2 regions of the Ureibacillus sp. FSL K6-2830 genome follow, and region 1 is predicted to be linked to the other one. Evidence: riboswitches for the same ligand, from Rfam matches in the RefSeq annotation. Region 1 holds a riboswitch; the other holds the start of a gene.
The links. A riboswitch is a leader RNA that binds a small molecule or an ion and turns the genes downstream of it on or off. The one in region 1 is predicted to bind S-adenosylmethionine.

Region 1 (8,337 bases):
TAAACTTCACAATTACCATTGGTATGTAACAGGTCCAAGCTTCTTTACATTACATGAAAAGTTTGAAGAATTATACAATGAAATTACGGCAAATTTAGATGAAGTAGCAGAGCGTATTCTAACAAAAGGCGGAAAGCCAGTTGCAACATTAAAAGAGCATTTAGAATTATCGAGAGTACAAGAAGCAAAAGGTTCAGAAACATCAGAGGAAATGGTTCAAACGATTATTGATGACTTCCAATCCACTATGAAGCTGATTAAAGAAGCAATGGAAGAGGCGGCAAATCAAGGCGATGATCGTACAGAAGATATGTTGAACGCAACTTTCCAAAGTCTAGAAAAACATACATGGATGTTATCAGCGTTTTTAGGTAAATAACGGAATGTCTATCCTCAAGAGTTCAATGATAGAACTTTTGAGGATTTTTTATTCTTTTGAATAGCCCTAATTATATTTCACCATAATGAATATAAGGAGGGTGATTACTATCGAAAAGACAACGCTGTATGTGAACGTCTTAAACCAATCTTATAATTACATTCCTACCGGTGAACCTTGTGAGTTTAAGATTGAATTGGATCCGGATAAAGTGTTTATATTTAAAAAGCTATTTAATCAGTTAAACTCTTTAGAATTTGATAATGCAGTAAGAGCTCATTTACCATATCTTCCATACCATCTTGATGAAGAGAATGATGAAATTGATAATCGATTGAAAAAAATTTATGCTTTAATTCATGAGTTTGGCGATGAAAAAATAAAAGAATTTGTGGAACAATTGCCCTATTTCAATAATTGAATAGAACACATCCCTTCGCTACACTAAATGTATAGGAGTTGAAGGGATGTTTACTTTTTATGATTTAAACAATAATAAAGTCGAACTAAGTTTTGAAGGTCCTCCGTTTCCACTTGAGCCGAAGCATGTCCTGGTGCTTGTACAAAAAGATGGAAAATGGCTTTGTACAATCAATCAAAAACGGGGTGTGGAATTTCCTGGAGGTAAAGTGGAATTGGGAGAAACAATAGAACAAGCAGCTAAGCGGGAAGTTTATGAAGAAACGCTCGTACATATTACGGATTTGAAATTATTTGCCCATTATACTGTTTATGAAAAAATCCCATTTTGTAAAGCCGTATTTGTTGCAAAGGTGGCTCGAATCGAACCTTTTGTTCAACAATACGAAACGGTCGGGCGACTTTTTTTAACAACGGAGGAAGTATTACAACATCCATATGCAAGTTTTTATATGAAGGATGAAGGGATGAAAAAAATTTTGCAGGAAGTGAAACAACTTGAAAAAGAATGGTAGCATTGAATTAATTAGAAAATATCCTTCTCCTAATCCAAATGTAGAGCTTGAGGAAATCGTTTATTGGTCGGAAGGGCTTCGAGTGAAAGGATTGCTTGCTAGACCTATTGGAGATGGTTCATATGAAGCATTATTATATTTGCGTGGTGGATTGCAGTCGGTAGGAATGGTAAGGCCAGCTAGAATTGCGCAATTTGCCTCAAATGGGTTTATTGTATTTGCACCGTATTATCGTGGAAATCGAGGTGGAGAAGGTCGCGATGAATTTGGGGGCGATGACCGTCTTGATGCACTGCATAGCATCCAATTATTAAAAGAAATTGCCAATAATGATTCGGTACACCTTTTTGGTTTTTCAAGGGGAGGATTAATGGCTTTATGGATGGGGATTTTGAGTAAAGATATTCGGTCAATCGTCACTTGGTCGGGTGTAGCTGATTTGGCGGATTTGTACGAAGAACGGGTTGATTTAAGACGTACGCTAAAGAGACTTATCGGTGGATCTCCAACAAAATATCCGGAAATTTATGAAGAACGCTCACCAATTTATGAAGTGGACCGCATTCATGCACCGGTACTTATTATCCACGGTACTGAAGATTCCAATGTTAGGATCGAACAGTCCTATAAGCTTGAAAAGGCGCTTAAGGAATCAGGAAAAGAATTTGAAACGTGGTATATGGCCAATTTGGCACACCATTTTCCACCCCATATCAATAGAGAAACGGTCCGTTCTATTTGCAATTGGATGAAAGAAAAAGGAAAGAAGCGATGATTTCAATTCACTCTTTTCCCTTTAATTATTGAAACACTTAGAACCGTTTTTCATTAAAGATTGATAAAAAAGCCCATCAAAATTAAATGGCCTGATCAAAAAGTGTAATATTTTTTGATCAGGCTCAAATTCTTTATGATGATTATATTTTCCCTGCGTTGGTCACATCAAACGCGATTCCTCGTCGCAATGAATCTGCGACGAATGAATGAGCATCAGTCGTAAAGAGAGGCGCCTCAATGACTTATTAGGCGCCTCTTTAATCTTAATATGAGTTTAGAATGGATGGAACGTTGATATTAAACCAATGGTCCACCTTTTTTCAAAATATCTTCTGATACGTTGTTAAATTTCTTGAAGTTTTCTTTGAATAAATCAGCTAAATAACGAGCTTTTTGATCGTAAGCTTCTTTATCTTTCCAAGCTTCACGAGGATCTAGCACTTCGCTTGGAACCCCTTCAATTGCAGTTGGGATGTGTAATCCGAAAATACGATCTTGTTTTGTTTCAACATCGTTTAATTTACCGCTGATAGCAGCACGTACCATTGCGCGAGTATATGAAAGCTTCATGCGGCTACCTACACCATATTCGCCACCAGTCCAACCAGTGTTCACTAAGAATACTTGAACGTTGTGTTCATCGATTTTCTCACCTAACATTTCAGCATATTTTGTTGCTGGAAGTGGTAAGAAAGGAGAACCAAAGCATGTAGAGAATACTGGTTCAGGTGAAGTAATACCGCGTTCAGTACCAGCTAATTTAGAAGTGAATCCGCTTAAGAAGTGGTACATTGCTTGTTCCTTCGTTAATTTACTGATTGGAGGAAGCACTCCAAAAGCATCAGCAGTTAAGAAAATAATTGTTTTCGGATGACCAGCAATAGAAGGCGTTACAATATTATCAATGTAATGAATTGGATACGCTGCACGTGTATTTTCTGTTAGGCTATTATCATCGTAATCAGGAATGCGTGATTCTGAATCGATTACAACGTTTTCTAACACTGTACCAAAACGAATGGCATTATAAATTTCTGGCTCTTTCTCAGCTGATAAATTAATTGTTTTAGCGTAGCAGCCACCTTCAATGTTGAACACACCGTTGTCAGACCAACCATGTTCATCATCACCGATTAATTTACGATCGCTATCAGCAGAAAGAGTTGTTTTTCCAGTACCAGATAAACCAAAGAATAACGCTACGTCACCATCTTCTCCAACGTTAGCAGAGCAATGCATTGAAAGAATGCCTTTTTCAGGTAACAAGTAGTTCATGATACTGAAAATAGATTTTTTCATTTCACCAGCATATTCCGTACCACCGATTAATATAATTTTCTTTTCGAATGATACGATAATAAATGCTTCTGAGTTTGTTCCGTCAACAGCTGGATTCGCTTTGAAACCAGGTGCAGAAATAATTGTGAAATCAGCTGTATGAGAAGCTAATTCTTCTTTTGTTGGACGGATGAATAATTGATGACAGAAAAGGTTGTGCCAAGCATATTCATTTACTACTTGAATAGATAATTGAGATTCTTTATCTGCTCCAGCAAAGCCTTTAAATACAAATAACTCGTCTTTTTCTTTTAAGTAATTTAATACTTTTATATACAAGTTATCAAACACTTCAGCAGAGATTGGCTGATTTACACTACCCCAATCAATTTTATCTTTAATGCTTTCTTCTTCGACAATAAATTTATCTTTTGGAGAACGGCCTGTATATTTACCTGTCTCAGCAACAATTGCACCATCAATTGTTAATTTGGCTTCTCCACGAGTTACCGCCTTTTCAACTAATTGAGGCACTGACAATTGAGTGTTTATATTTCCACTTTTTAATAATTCCTTCAGCTCATTTGCAATTTCTACTGAATTCATCGATTAAATACCATCCTTTTTTTATTTTTAGGAAAATTAATTGTTGGTTATATAATACAGAAATTAGTATAACACATTAGATGAAATAATCTATACTAATTCTTAAAATTATTTATGAAAATTTTTTGCTTGTAACAAGAGTACCTACTTACAAGTAAATTATAGAATACCGGGTTATGTCAAATTTGAGAAAAAGGAAAAAATATTTGACATTGTATAGTATATTACGTAACATGTTGGATGAACGGATACTCTTATCCAGAGCTGGTGGAGGGTTAAGGCCCTATGAAACCCGGCAACCTGCATTACTATAATAATGCGTGGTGCTAACCTGATGCAAGGGATTCCCTTGAACGATAAGAGTGAAAGGTAGAATGTTTAGTTCCTTTCCTCATGCATGTGGATAGGAACTTTTTTTATTCAAGCACAAATGTCGTACTCATTCAACCTATAAAACCTATAAAAAGATAAAAATTTCTTAAAGCCTTTCATCATCTTCGCACTGTTCCTTACGGGCGAATGTTGCTAAGGCAAAATGGATAATGAGTACCGTATCATAGCAGAGATTCGTCTCGTAAATTTAGGAGGAAATTTAATGTCAAATCGTCGACTGTTTACATCAGAAAGCGTAACAGAAGGTCATCCAGATAAAATTTGTGACCAAATATCCGATGCAATATTGGATGCGATACTAGAAGAAGATCCAAATGCAAGGGTTGCTTGTGAAACAATTGTTACAACTGGATTAGTGCTTGTAACCGGAGAAATTACTACGACAACTTATGTCGATATTCAAAGTATTGTTCGGGACACTGTCGCAGAAATTGGTTATACGCGTGGAAAATTTGGATTTGATGCAGAAAACTTGGCGGTGCTCACTGCAATCGGTGAACAATCACCAGATATTGCAGAAGGTGTAGACCAAGCCTTAGAAGCACGAGAAGGATATATGACTGATGAGGATATCGAAGCGATTGGTGCTGGAGACCAAGGATTAATGTTTGGATTTGCTTGCAATGAAACTCCAGAACTGATGCCTCTACCGATTAGTTTAGCTCATCGACTTGCAAGAAGATTATCAGAAGTTCGGAAATCAAAAGAGATTCCGTATTTACGACCAGATGGTAAAACACAAGTTACTGTAGAATATGATGAAAATAATGTACCTCGTCGCATTGATACAATCGTCATTTCTACTCAGCATGATGAAGGAGTTACTCTTGAGCAAATTAAAGTAGATATGATGGAAAAAGTTATTAAGGAAATTGTTCCAATAGAGTTGATTGATGAAGATACTAAATACTTCATTAACCCGACTGGCCGCTTCGTCATTGGTGGACCAAAAGGAGATGCGGGTCTAACTGGACGCAAAATTATTGTGGATACTTATGGTGGATATGCTCGTCATGGTGGAGGAGCATTTTCTGGAAAAGACCCTACAAAAGTGGACCGTTCTGCTGCCTATGCTGCGCGTTATGTAGCAAAAAACATCGTAGCATCTGGTCTTGCTGATCGAGTAGAAGTTCAATTAGCTTATGCAATTGGTGTTGCACGTCCTGTATCCATTTCAATTGATACTTTTGGAACAGGTAAAGTAAGTGAGAGCAAATTAGTTGAGTGGATCAAAGAACTATTTGATTTACGACCTGCGGGTATCATTAAAATGCTAGATTTGCGTCGTCCAATTTATAAACAAACTGCTGCATATGGTCATTTTGGTCGCACGGATATCGATTTGCCATGGGAAAGAACAGATGTGGCCAAATTATTAAGAGAGAAGGCAGGATTATAATTATTTTATAAAAATGCAGGCAAATATGAACGCCTGCATTTTTAATTTTCAATGTAAATTTAATATTGTATAAATAATAATAACTTGAATTTTATTTCTTTAATGACTGATAATATTTCCCTTTTTCAACATATTCTTGAATAATGCGATCCATATCTTTACGATCTTCTTCTGTTACTTGACGGACGACTTTAGCAGGATTGCCCATAGCGACAGAATTTGGAGGGATTTTTTTACCAGGAGGTACTAAACTTCCAGCTGCAACGAGTGCTCCTTCTCCGATTTCAGCACCATCTAATATGATGGATCCCATGCCAATTAAAGCGCGTTTACGTACAATACAACTGTGTAAAGTAGCCTGATGACCAACGATGACTTCATCCTCTATGATTAGAGGGTTATTGGGACTTTGATGTAAACAACTTAAATCTTGGATGCTACAACGTTTTCCAATAATCGTTGGTGCAACATCTCCGCGAATCACAGTTCCAAACCAAATTGACGTATCTTCGCCAATTGTAACATCTCCAGTAATCGTTACATGGTCTGCTATAAATACAGAAGGATCGATATTAGGTTCTTTATCTTTATAAGGATAAATCATCGCAAAGCTCCTCATTTCTAAAGTATTATTATGTATATTATCCTAGCAAATAAGAAAATATTTGAAAATAGAACAAAACTAACTTGTAATGACAGAAGTTTAGTGGATTTAGGAGGAACGCTATGTGGAAGTGGGAAACTAAAGAGCAACCGAAAGCTGTTATAGTAATAATACATAGCGCTTTTGAAAACCACCGTTGGTATGCATGGTTAATAGAAAAATTGATGACGGAAGGTTATCATGTCGTGATGGGCGATTTACCAGGGCATGAAGAAGGGTCAAAATTTACGAGGGTTCATGATGAATTAATTGACGAATATTTACTTTTCATTAAACAGCTCATGAAAAGCGCTCTTCAATATCATTTACCAGTATTTATCATTGGGCATGGCTTGGGCGGAACCCTTGCAATTCAATTTTTAAGGTCAACGAAGACGGAATGCGCTGGACTAGTATTAACTGCTCCATGGTTACAGTTGCATAAACATTCCAATTTACTTACAAGTGCACTAGCAAGCATGAACATAGCACCAAGCAAAAAAGTGTCGATGGAGTTTGATAGACGATTATTTACTCGAAATTCTGATGGTTTTCTAGAGATGGAGGATGATGTACCATATCATTCCAATGTTACCGTTCGATGGTATCGAGACATTCAACAATTAATGAAAAATTTGATGACTCAGGATAAGACATTGTCATTGCCCATTTTGCTGATTACCCCTAATCAAGATAAAGTGGCGGATTCAGAAACGGCAAGAAAGTGGCTATTATTGCAAAAAACAAGTGAATTTCAATATAAAGACTGGCCCCATAGTTATCACAATATTTTTCATGATTATGAAAGGGAAGAAGTATTTCTATACATGAGAGATTTTATGAATAATGTTCTACGATCTATAGGATATATAGTTTAATTGAATTATATTGAAATTGGAGGAATGTTCGATATGGACATTCCTTTTTTAATATAAAATTAATAATTTTTTAAAAAAAATGATATCAAAAAATATTGATTGTTTTCATAAGTTTTTGTAATATAAAAAATATTCGTGATACATAAACTTAAAGGGGTGTATGTATGTTAGAAAATTTCTTAAACTGGATTAGCGGCATCCTTTTGGGGCCAATCATGATTTATGGGATTTTAATCGTAGGACTTGTGTTCTCGATTATGACCCGATTTGCTCAAGTTAGAAAAATTAAAGAAATGTTTGTTTTAATGTTTACTGGGGAGAAATCTGAAGCTGGAGTTTCTTCTTTCCAAGCATTAACGATAGCGCTTTCAGGACGTGTCGGTACCGGAAATATTATTGGTACGGCCAGCGCTATTGCATTTGGTGGTCCGGGTGCAGTGTTTTGGATGTGGATTACTGCATTTATTGGAGCATCAACAGCTTATGTTGAATCAACTTTAGCGCAAATCTATAAAACTAAGAAACAAGGGGTTTATCGTGGTGGACCGGCGTATTATATGGAAAAGGGGACTGGAAAACGCTGGTTCGGGGTAGTGTTTGCGATTGCAGCCATTTTAGCGATGGCTATCTTGATGCCTGGAGTTCAATCAAATGCTATTTCCAAAGCAATGAACACTGCATTTAACATTTCACCTTGGATGACAGGATTAGCTGTCATTGCTTTATTAGGATTTGTCATTATTGGTGGGGTAAAACGTATTGCAAACGCAGCCCAAATTATCGTGCCATTTATGGCGGTTGCATACCTTTTAGTAGCAATTGTCGTAATTATCATGAACATTTCAGAAGTGCCTGCAGTGTTCGGATTAATCATTCGAAGCGCATTTAGTGTAGATGCAACATTCGGTGGTATGATTGGTGCAGCCATTGCGTGGGGGGTAAAACGTGCTATTTACTCCAATGAAGCAGGACAAGGTTCAGGTCCACATGCTGCAGCAGCTGCGGAAGTATCCCATCCAGTGAAGCAAGGTCTAGTGCAAGCAGCATCT
Region 2 (8,337 bases), 450 kb from region 1:
AAACACAAACCTTTGATGCCATTTCGAAGGAAATTAACCAACATGAGCATAAAGAAGAATTATTACAAAAAGAAATAAATGATTACAAAACGCAAATTGAACAGCTAACAGAAAAAGTAGCTCAACTTGAACGTGATATTTTGCGAAAAAAGGAAGCCGAGAAAGAATTAAAAGGTATATTTGAGTCGATTGCTGAGCTAAAGAAACAAATTATCTCTAATCATAAACAAAAAGATAAAACCGAAAAATCAATCGAAACATTGCAAAACTCTTTAAACGAACGGACAGAAAAGCTCAGAGAAATCGAAGAAACGATAGCAAGCAAAGGTCTTAATCAAATTCAGCAAGAAATTAAAGACGCACAAAAACACATTCGAGAAAGTGAAAACTTAATCAACTATGTTCATGTGGAACAAAAATTGAATGAAGCACAAGCTGAATGGCAACGAGTAGTAGATGAAATCACAATATTGAAAAGAAAACAAGAGCAATTCAGCGATACCTTTAACCAATTGCAATCTTATAAAAAATTAGAAGAAGTAGAAGGATTTATTGACATTCATGGAATCAAAAGAGGATTTGTCATTAATCAGTTGCTGCTTGATATGGACAAAATTTATCAACAAATATTGAAATTAAAACCCGCGAAGCAAATTTCTGAACGGATTGAAAAAGCCATTGAATACAATGAAAAAACATTAAAAATTCAAATAGAGCCCGTTCAGCTGCCGCCAAATCATCAATATTCTTTACATGAAGTGAATGAGTTTCTAGATAAATTAGCGCTTGCTTTTAAACAACAAAAAATCAATCGCCAAAATGGAATTCCTTCTATACGCGGCCTATATATCAGAAGGCTTTATGTCAATGAGCTATTATTGCAATTCAAAGGATTAGCAGAAGAATCGAAAACCGTTTTTGAAAAATTAAAAAAGGAAGTTGCGGAACAATATTCACTACAATTAGGGCTTAGCGAACAACATATTCAATCGTTAAGCCAAAAAGAGATGCAACTGCAACAATTAATTCAACAATATCATCAAGAACTAAAGAATTTCCAAATAGAAAACACAGATTTCATACCATCTATTGACGAGTTACAAGCTATCATCGACGCATTAAATGAAAAGATTTCTTCACTAACTGAACAACAAGCCAATTATCAAACATATGAACATGAAAAAGCTCAAATCAATCAAGAGATTGCCACAATTGAAAAAGAACTTTCCAATGGTGGAGTATTATTATCGACCATACATAAAGAATTAAAAGAATTACATCGACAAGGCATTGTTTTAGAGAAAAAAGCTGAACAGTTGCAACAACTCATAAAACAAAATCCTGAGTTCGAACTGGAACAAACGGAAGAAAAAATTAAAGATTTCCAATTAAAAATTGAAAAATTACATCAACAAATTGAACTGTTGCCAATCACAAAGGAAATTCAAAAAGAATGGTTTTTATTACTAAATAATTCTACTGAACACGATTTAGATGAAATCCGAAAACTATATGTGAAACATGCAAATGTGATTGGTACAACTTGTGTTGCTTCCGCAAATAAAGATTTTATGGACAATTATCCTACTTTTGATGTCGTCATTATTGATGAAGTATCAAAAGCAACACCGCCTGAATTATTGCTTCCAATGTTAAAAGGGAAAAAAATTATTCTTGTCGGTGACCACCATCAGTTGCCACCATTAATCGGTGACGATACATTTGAAGAAACATTGGAAGTAGTTATGAAAGAAAGCGACACTTTTGAAGAAAAAAGGGAACTCGAGAAGCTTTTGGAAGAATCATTATTTGAACGTCTATATAAAAATTTACCTAGCACAAATAAGATAATGCTTGGAATTCAATACAGAATGCATGAAAAGATTATGCAAACCATCACTCCATTTTATAGGACCGGCAACGAGTCCTTACAGTGTGGTTTAGATAATTCTGATGAAGCAAGAGATCATAAATTAAATGGCAATTATGTAAAACGCCATGAACATTTATTATGGTTCGATCTACCAAACGAGCCACTTTACTTTGAAGAAAGAATGAAGGAAGGCGCTAGTTTATTGAACTCTTCCGAACTAGAAACAATAAGGAAGCTATTAATCGATTTAAACGAAGCAACTGCAAAATCAAAAGAACAAGGCTTACTTGAAAATGATGCTTTAAAATCCGTTGGTGTGATTAGTTTCTATCGAGAGCAAGTAAATCGAGTTAATTTGTTAATAGAAGAGTTGAATTTGTCCCATTTACATATTCGGACAGGCTCTGTCGATAAATTCCAGGGTATGGAAATGGACGTTATACTACTAAGTATGGTTCGAAACAATCCACATGGAGAAATCGGTTTTGCAAAAGATTACCGCCGGTTAAACGTTGCATTATCGAGAGCAAGAGAATTACTGATGATTATTGGCAGCTCAGAAATGTTCATGAATCGACCAAAAGCAAAGAACACTAAAGAAATGTATCAATATCTATATGAAGTAGTCGAAAAACAACAAGGTATTCGAAAAATAACAAAGGAGACGTTCTTAACATAAACATGGAACTCCATCAAATACAGCAACAATTAATAAAAAAGCTTGAAAAAGAAAAAGCTGGTTTAATCATTCATACCGATATTTGGTGTATTCCTATGCATACGTATGAAATCACTTATCAGCCAGTTCGAAAGAGGACGATGGATATATTAATGAAAATTTTACTTTTCTCTTGCCAAAAATCAACTTTCGAAAGGGCTGAACAGCTCAGTGAAATTTTACTGGTAGAGCCACTATTTATAGAAGATTTATTACGGAAAATGCAAAAAAATGGGTTGTTGATACGGGAAAATAACTATTATCAACTTACCGAAAAAGGAATGAAACAATTTTCTCTAGGAGTATTTGAAGAGGAATTAGAACCCGTAGCAATAGAGCTACTATATAGCCCTGTACATCATCAAATCGTAGAAGGCGATATTGAGGAAGTACTAGACTTTGATGATTTTCCGGAACAAATCTATCGTTATATACGTAATGAAGAGGGGCCAATCAGTGCACCTTTTATGATGAAAGCAATACAAAACATGCAAGCGACGGAACTGGAAGAAGATCATCAACAAATCAAATCCATACTATCAATGGAAAATACTCAAGTAAATGATGTCCCTTGTATCGAATTCATTATTTGGAACGTTGAAAACAAGGAATTATTTATCCGCGTATGGAATACATTATTTAATAGTTGGGATCAACAATTAGAACAAGAATTGAATGAGAAAGAGAGCTCGGAATGGCTAACAAAAATGCAGAGTAAAATAAAATAACCTAATATTGCAAATCCCTATTAAATGTGTTAGGATTATCTTAATTTTATAAGGATTCAAAACTTTCTTATCAAGAGAAGCGGAGGGACTTGGCCCAATGAAGCTTCAGCAACCTCTAACGGATGTTAGAAAGGTGCTAATTCCAGCAAGGCTATGCCTTGGGAGATAAGAGAGTGTGTGCAAGAAATTGTGTACCCTCTCATTCTCTTTGCTGGAATGAGAGGGTTTTATATTAAGAAAATTTAGAATTGGGGGACTAGAGAAATGCCTATCAATATTCCGAAAAATTTACCTGCTGGAGAAATTTTAAGAAATGAAAAGATTTTCGTGATGGAAGAAGATCGTGCTTTATCGCAAGAAATACGACCATTAAATATTTTAGTTTTTAATTTGATGCCTGAAAAAGAAAAAGCGGAATTGCAATTGTTGCGTTTGCTTGGCAATACGCCTTTACAAACCAATGTAACATTTTTAAATACGGCATCATATGAGCCAAAAAATGTGTCAAAAAGCCATTTGGAATTGTTCTATAAAACCTTTGACGAAATAAAGCATCGCCGATTTGACGGCATGGTCATCACAGGAGCGCCAGTAGAGCGGATGGAATTTGAAGAAGTGAATTATTGGAAAGAATTTACTGAAATTTTAGACTGGGCACAAGAAAATGTGACATCGATAATTTATATATGTTGGGCGGCACAAGCAGCACTATATTATCACTTCGGAATAGGGAAATTTGAGTTGCCGAAAAAATGTTCCGGCATCTATTCACACACGATAACAGACTTAACAAACGATTTAGTTCGTGGTTTCAATGATGAATTTGTGGCACCTCATTCTCGATACACGTCAGTTTCCTTGGAAGAAGTGCAACAACATCCTGATTTACAATTGTTGAGCTATTCTGAAGAAGTAGGGCCTTTTATCATTCAATCAAAAGATAATAAACACATTATGATTACAGGACACTTGGAATATGATGCAACAACTCTTAAGGAAGAATATGAGCGTGATATTAAGAAAGGTTTACCAGTGGAAATACCAGCAAACTATTTCCCTAACAATGATCCAACAAAAGAGCCAAAAAATAGTTGGAGAGCGCATGCCCATCTGTTGTTCTACAACTGGTTGAACTACTACGTTTACCAAGAAACTCCTTATGACTGGCATTTCGTGGACGGCCATGATCCAATTGATTATCATATTTAATGAAAACTGTAAAAATTCTTCTCCCACGGAAGAATTTTTACAGTTTTTTTATTAATAAAACAATTCATACATATGTATGACAATAACGAGTGCAAAATGAAGTTCTTGAACAAATAAAGAATTCATAATTGGAAATACTCAATAATATGTAAAGGGGGTAATGAAATGTCCGAACAGCTACATTATGGTGATGATTATAAATTTATTCCCGTCACTTCTATATTAAGTGGGGTAGGACTAAACATTACAGAGGATTTATATCATTTTACAATCCAAGTAGTCAATGTTTGCTTTATTGGTGATCCAGATAAAGACAATCAATGGGTTTTAGTTGATGCGGGAATGCCGAAATCAGCTAATGCAATCATTGAAGAAGCTGAGCAGCGTTTCGGTCAAAATGCCCGCCCAAAAGCGATTCTTTTAACCCATGGACATTTTGATCATGTTGGCGCAATTGTTGATTTAGTAAAACATTGGAATGTCCCAGTATATGCCCATGAAGAAGAAATCCCATTTTTAATAGGAGAACAAAGCTATCCAAATCCAGATCCTACGGTAGATCGTGGACTCGTTGCGAGAATGTCACCATACTTTCCTAAACAACCAATACAGTTAGATTCTTTTGTTCATGCACTGCCGAAAAATGGAACAATCCCGATGTTACCTGAATGGAAGTGGATTCCAACACCGGGACATTCACCAGGTCATATCTCTCTTTTTCGTGAACGGGACCGTTCGCTAATTGCTGGCGATGCGTTCGTTACGGTGAAACAAGAGTCTCTGTTTAAAGTTTTTGTACAAGAAAAGGAAATCTCTGGCCCACCTAAATATTTTACAACGAATTGGAAATTAGCAAGAGAAAGCGTTACAAAACTCGCTTATCTCCGTCCAAGAGTGGCACTATGTGGACACGGTGTTCCAATGTCGGGTGAAGAATTGGAAAATGGATTAGCCCAATTAGTTCATCACTTCGATGAATTGGCAATTCCGAAAGATGGAAGATACGTTGATGGTTTTGAACATTAACTCACAAAAGCATATAAATAAAAAAGAAAGAAAGAAACCGCAACTTTTGTAATACGGTTTCTTTCTTTATGTGCGCCCGGCATGTACATGAACTATAGGGTGTAAGTCCCGAACCCCGAAGACAGAAGTAGAGGTTAGCCAAGAGCAAGGATGTCCGTGGTGACGCGGAATCTGAAGGAAGCTGGAGGCAAAACACCGGTCCGAGGAACACGAACCTCATATAAGGCTAGGTATGATTGAGTGAGTTTGCAAAACAAAACAAAGCTCTTTCTGTCGAAGGTCATATCGAGTAAATGAGGCGGATAGATGGTGTGAAAGTGCATGTACTTACCCGGGGAGGTCTGGCGGATATGTGAAGTACGCTTCATAACCTACTTAGTGATAAGTAGCTGAACCGTCAGAAGTCAGCAGAGGTCATAGTATTAGTTGGTTTAGAACTACTAAGAAGGACCGAACAATTAAGAGAGAATAGCCCTTGGCATTCAGTGAGTCATGATGAACACAGAAAACGTAGTACCTCACTTGAGGGAGGAAGCGGTGAATCCCGTGGGGGTCCTCTTGGAGGGTGGAGTGACCACTGGCATAAAGAGAACAGCTATTCACGGAAGTTATATAAAGACTTGCGTCAATCATCTTAATTGAACCGCCGTATACGGAACCGTACGTACGGTGGTGTGAGAGGACGGGAGTTAATCGCTCCCTCCTACTCGATTTATTAATTGATTTATATTTTTACAATCTTACAAACTCCTCATTGCAACTACTTTATAAATTTATCGAATAAGTTTCACAAAATCTTAATAAGATGTTATACATACACGCAGCAATATTGCTATGAAAAAAATACCATTTTTACAAATCCGTATTTTTACAATCAAGGTAAGGAGGGGATTATTGGAAAAATGTAATGAATTTTACTTTATCCCTAAAAAGAGGTGAGATGAATAGATGTGGAGTTTAATAACGATTATTTTATCCTTGATATTGCTGATCATTTTAGCGATGAGAGGGTTCACAATCATCATCATAGCACCTGTCGTAAGCTTATTTGTCATGATATTGAACAACATGCCAATCATTGACACCTTTCAAAATGACTACATGAGTGGCTTTACAAACTATGTTAAGAATTATTTCTTAATTTTCTTATTTGCTGCGATGTTTGGAAAATTTATGGAAGAGTCCGGCGCTGCACGAACGATCGCTCAATATTTATTGAAATTATCGGGCAAAAAAAGCAAGTTAAGAGTTTTGGTAACGATCATGTTTATATGCGCCTTTTTAACTTATGGCGGTGTGAGCCTATTTGTTGTTATTTTTGCAATATTGCCGATTGCAAAACCGATTTTCAAAGAATTGAATATACCATGGCATTTATTTATTGCGGCTTTTATGCCGGGTATGGCGACCTTTACGATGACGATGCTTCCAGGAACTCCTGCCATACAGAATATCATTCCGACCGCCTATCTAGGCACAACTGTCACTTCCGGAGCATGGATCGGTATTGTAAGCGCTATATTTGTCATCATCATTAATATCTGGTACATCGATTTCGCATTAAAACGTTCTGAAAAACGTGGAGAAACGTACTTCAATATGAAAAATTTAGAAAGCAAAAATGGAGAAGTGGAAGACAAATATGCTGATAAAAAACTTCCTAACATTGTTCTAAGTTTGATTCCGCCGATTTTATTGCTCGTTTTATTAAACTTAGTCAAATTAGAAATTATTTATACTTTGATGATTACCGTTGTTGTTAGTGCTTTGCTTTTCTGGAAGTATATTTCAGTAAAAAAAGAAACGATCAATATGGGAGCTACGAACGCAGTATTGCCAATCATTAATACTTCTGCAGACGTTGGATATGGTTCTGTAATTGCCGCTACTTCAGGATTCGCAATCTTTCAAGAAATCGCAGCGAATATTCCCGGTAATCCGCTCATTTCACTCTTTATTGCAACCAACTTATTGGCAGGTATCACAGGCTCCAGCTCAGGTGGACTGGCTATTGCCATGGAAACATTGACAGATCTTTATTTAAGTCTTGGTGTAAATCCCGAAGCATTCCACCGAATTGCTGCAATTGCATCGGGCGGTTTAGATGCTTTGCCGCATAACGGTGCAGTGATTACCACATTGGTTGTTGCTGGACTTACTCACAAAGATGCTTACAAACATATTTTTGCAACTGCTGTCATCGCACCATTGATTGCTGCGATTCCTGGATTAATTGTTGCAATCTTGTTCTATTAAACTTTATAGGAGGTATTGTATGAAAAAAGTCGGAGTCACTGGCGCTGGCACAATGGGATTCGGAATATCCTTTTATTTTGCAATAAAAGGCATTCAAACCCATGTGGTGGATGTATCAGAACAGTCGATATCCTTGGCAAAAGAAAAATTTAGCACTTACTATCAACTATTTGAATCGAGTGAATACCCTTTAAAATTTTCTCGAGAAGAAGCAAAATCGTTTATATCTTATTCAACTCAACTGGAAGACTTGGAAGATGCCGATCTGATTATAGAAAGTGCAACAGAAAATTTAGAAATAAAACAGCAAATTTTTAAGTCATTAGATGAAATTGCAAAGACGGATGCGATATTAACCTCAAACACTTCAAGTTTAAAGCTTTCAGAAATTGCTCTACATGTCGAAAAACATAGAAAACATTTATTGCTCACACATTTCTTCAATCCCGCTCAAATTGTTCCATTGGTTGAATTGCTAGCTTTGGAAGAAACTGCCCCAGAAATATTGGACAAAGTGAAAACATTTT

Region 2: it holds a riboswitch for S-adenosylmethionine, as region 1 does, so the genes downstream of both, metA (homoserine O-acetyltransferase MetA) here and metK (methionine adenosyltransferase) in region 1, are expected to answer to the same signal.

The regions. Positions count from the first base shown of each region.
Region 1 is NZ_JBBOQR010000001.1:2,677,570-2,685,906, forward strand. It holds gene NSU17_RS13335 (Dps family protein) at 1-379, shown strand, start outside; gene NSU17_RS13340 (hypothetical protein) at 480-800, shown strand; gene NSU17_RS13345 (NUDIX domain-containing protein) at 847-1,314, shown strand; gene NSU17_RS13350 (alpha/beta hydrolase family protein) at 1,298-2,089, shown strand; gene pckA (phosphoenolpyruvate carboxykinase (ATP)) at 2,389-3,975, opposite strand; SAM riboswitch class I at 4,227-4,338, shown strand; gene metK (methionine adenosyltransferase) at 4,571-5,767, shown strand; gene NSU17_RS13365 (gamma carbonic anhydrase) at 5,859-6,371, opposite strand; gene NSU17_RS13370 (alpha/beta hydrolase) at 6,494-7,288, shown strand; gene NSU17_RS13375 (alanine/glycine:cation symporter family protein) at 7,453-8,337, shown strand, end outside.
Region 2 is NZ_JBBOQR010000001.1:3,132,321-3,140,657, reverse strand. It holds gene NSU17_RS15550 (DEAD/DEAH box helicase) at 1-2,552, shown strand, start outside; gene NSU17_RS15545 (hypothetical protein) at 2,555-3,319, shown strand; SAM riboswitch class I at 3,384-3,491, shown strand; gene metA (homoserine O-acetyltransferase MetA) at 3,584-4,528, shown strand; gene NSU17_RS15535 (MBL fold metallo-hydrolase) at 4,694-5,554, shown strand; gene NSU17_RS15530 (GntP family permease) at 6,503-7,810, shown strand; gene NSU17_RS15525 (3-hydroxyacyl-CoA dehydrogenase family protein) at 7,830-8,337, shown strand, end outside.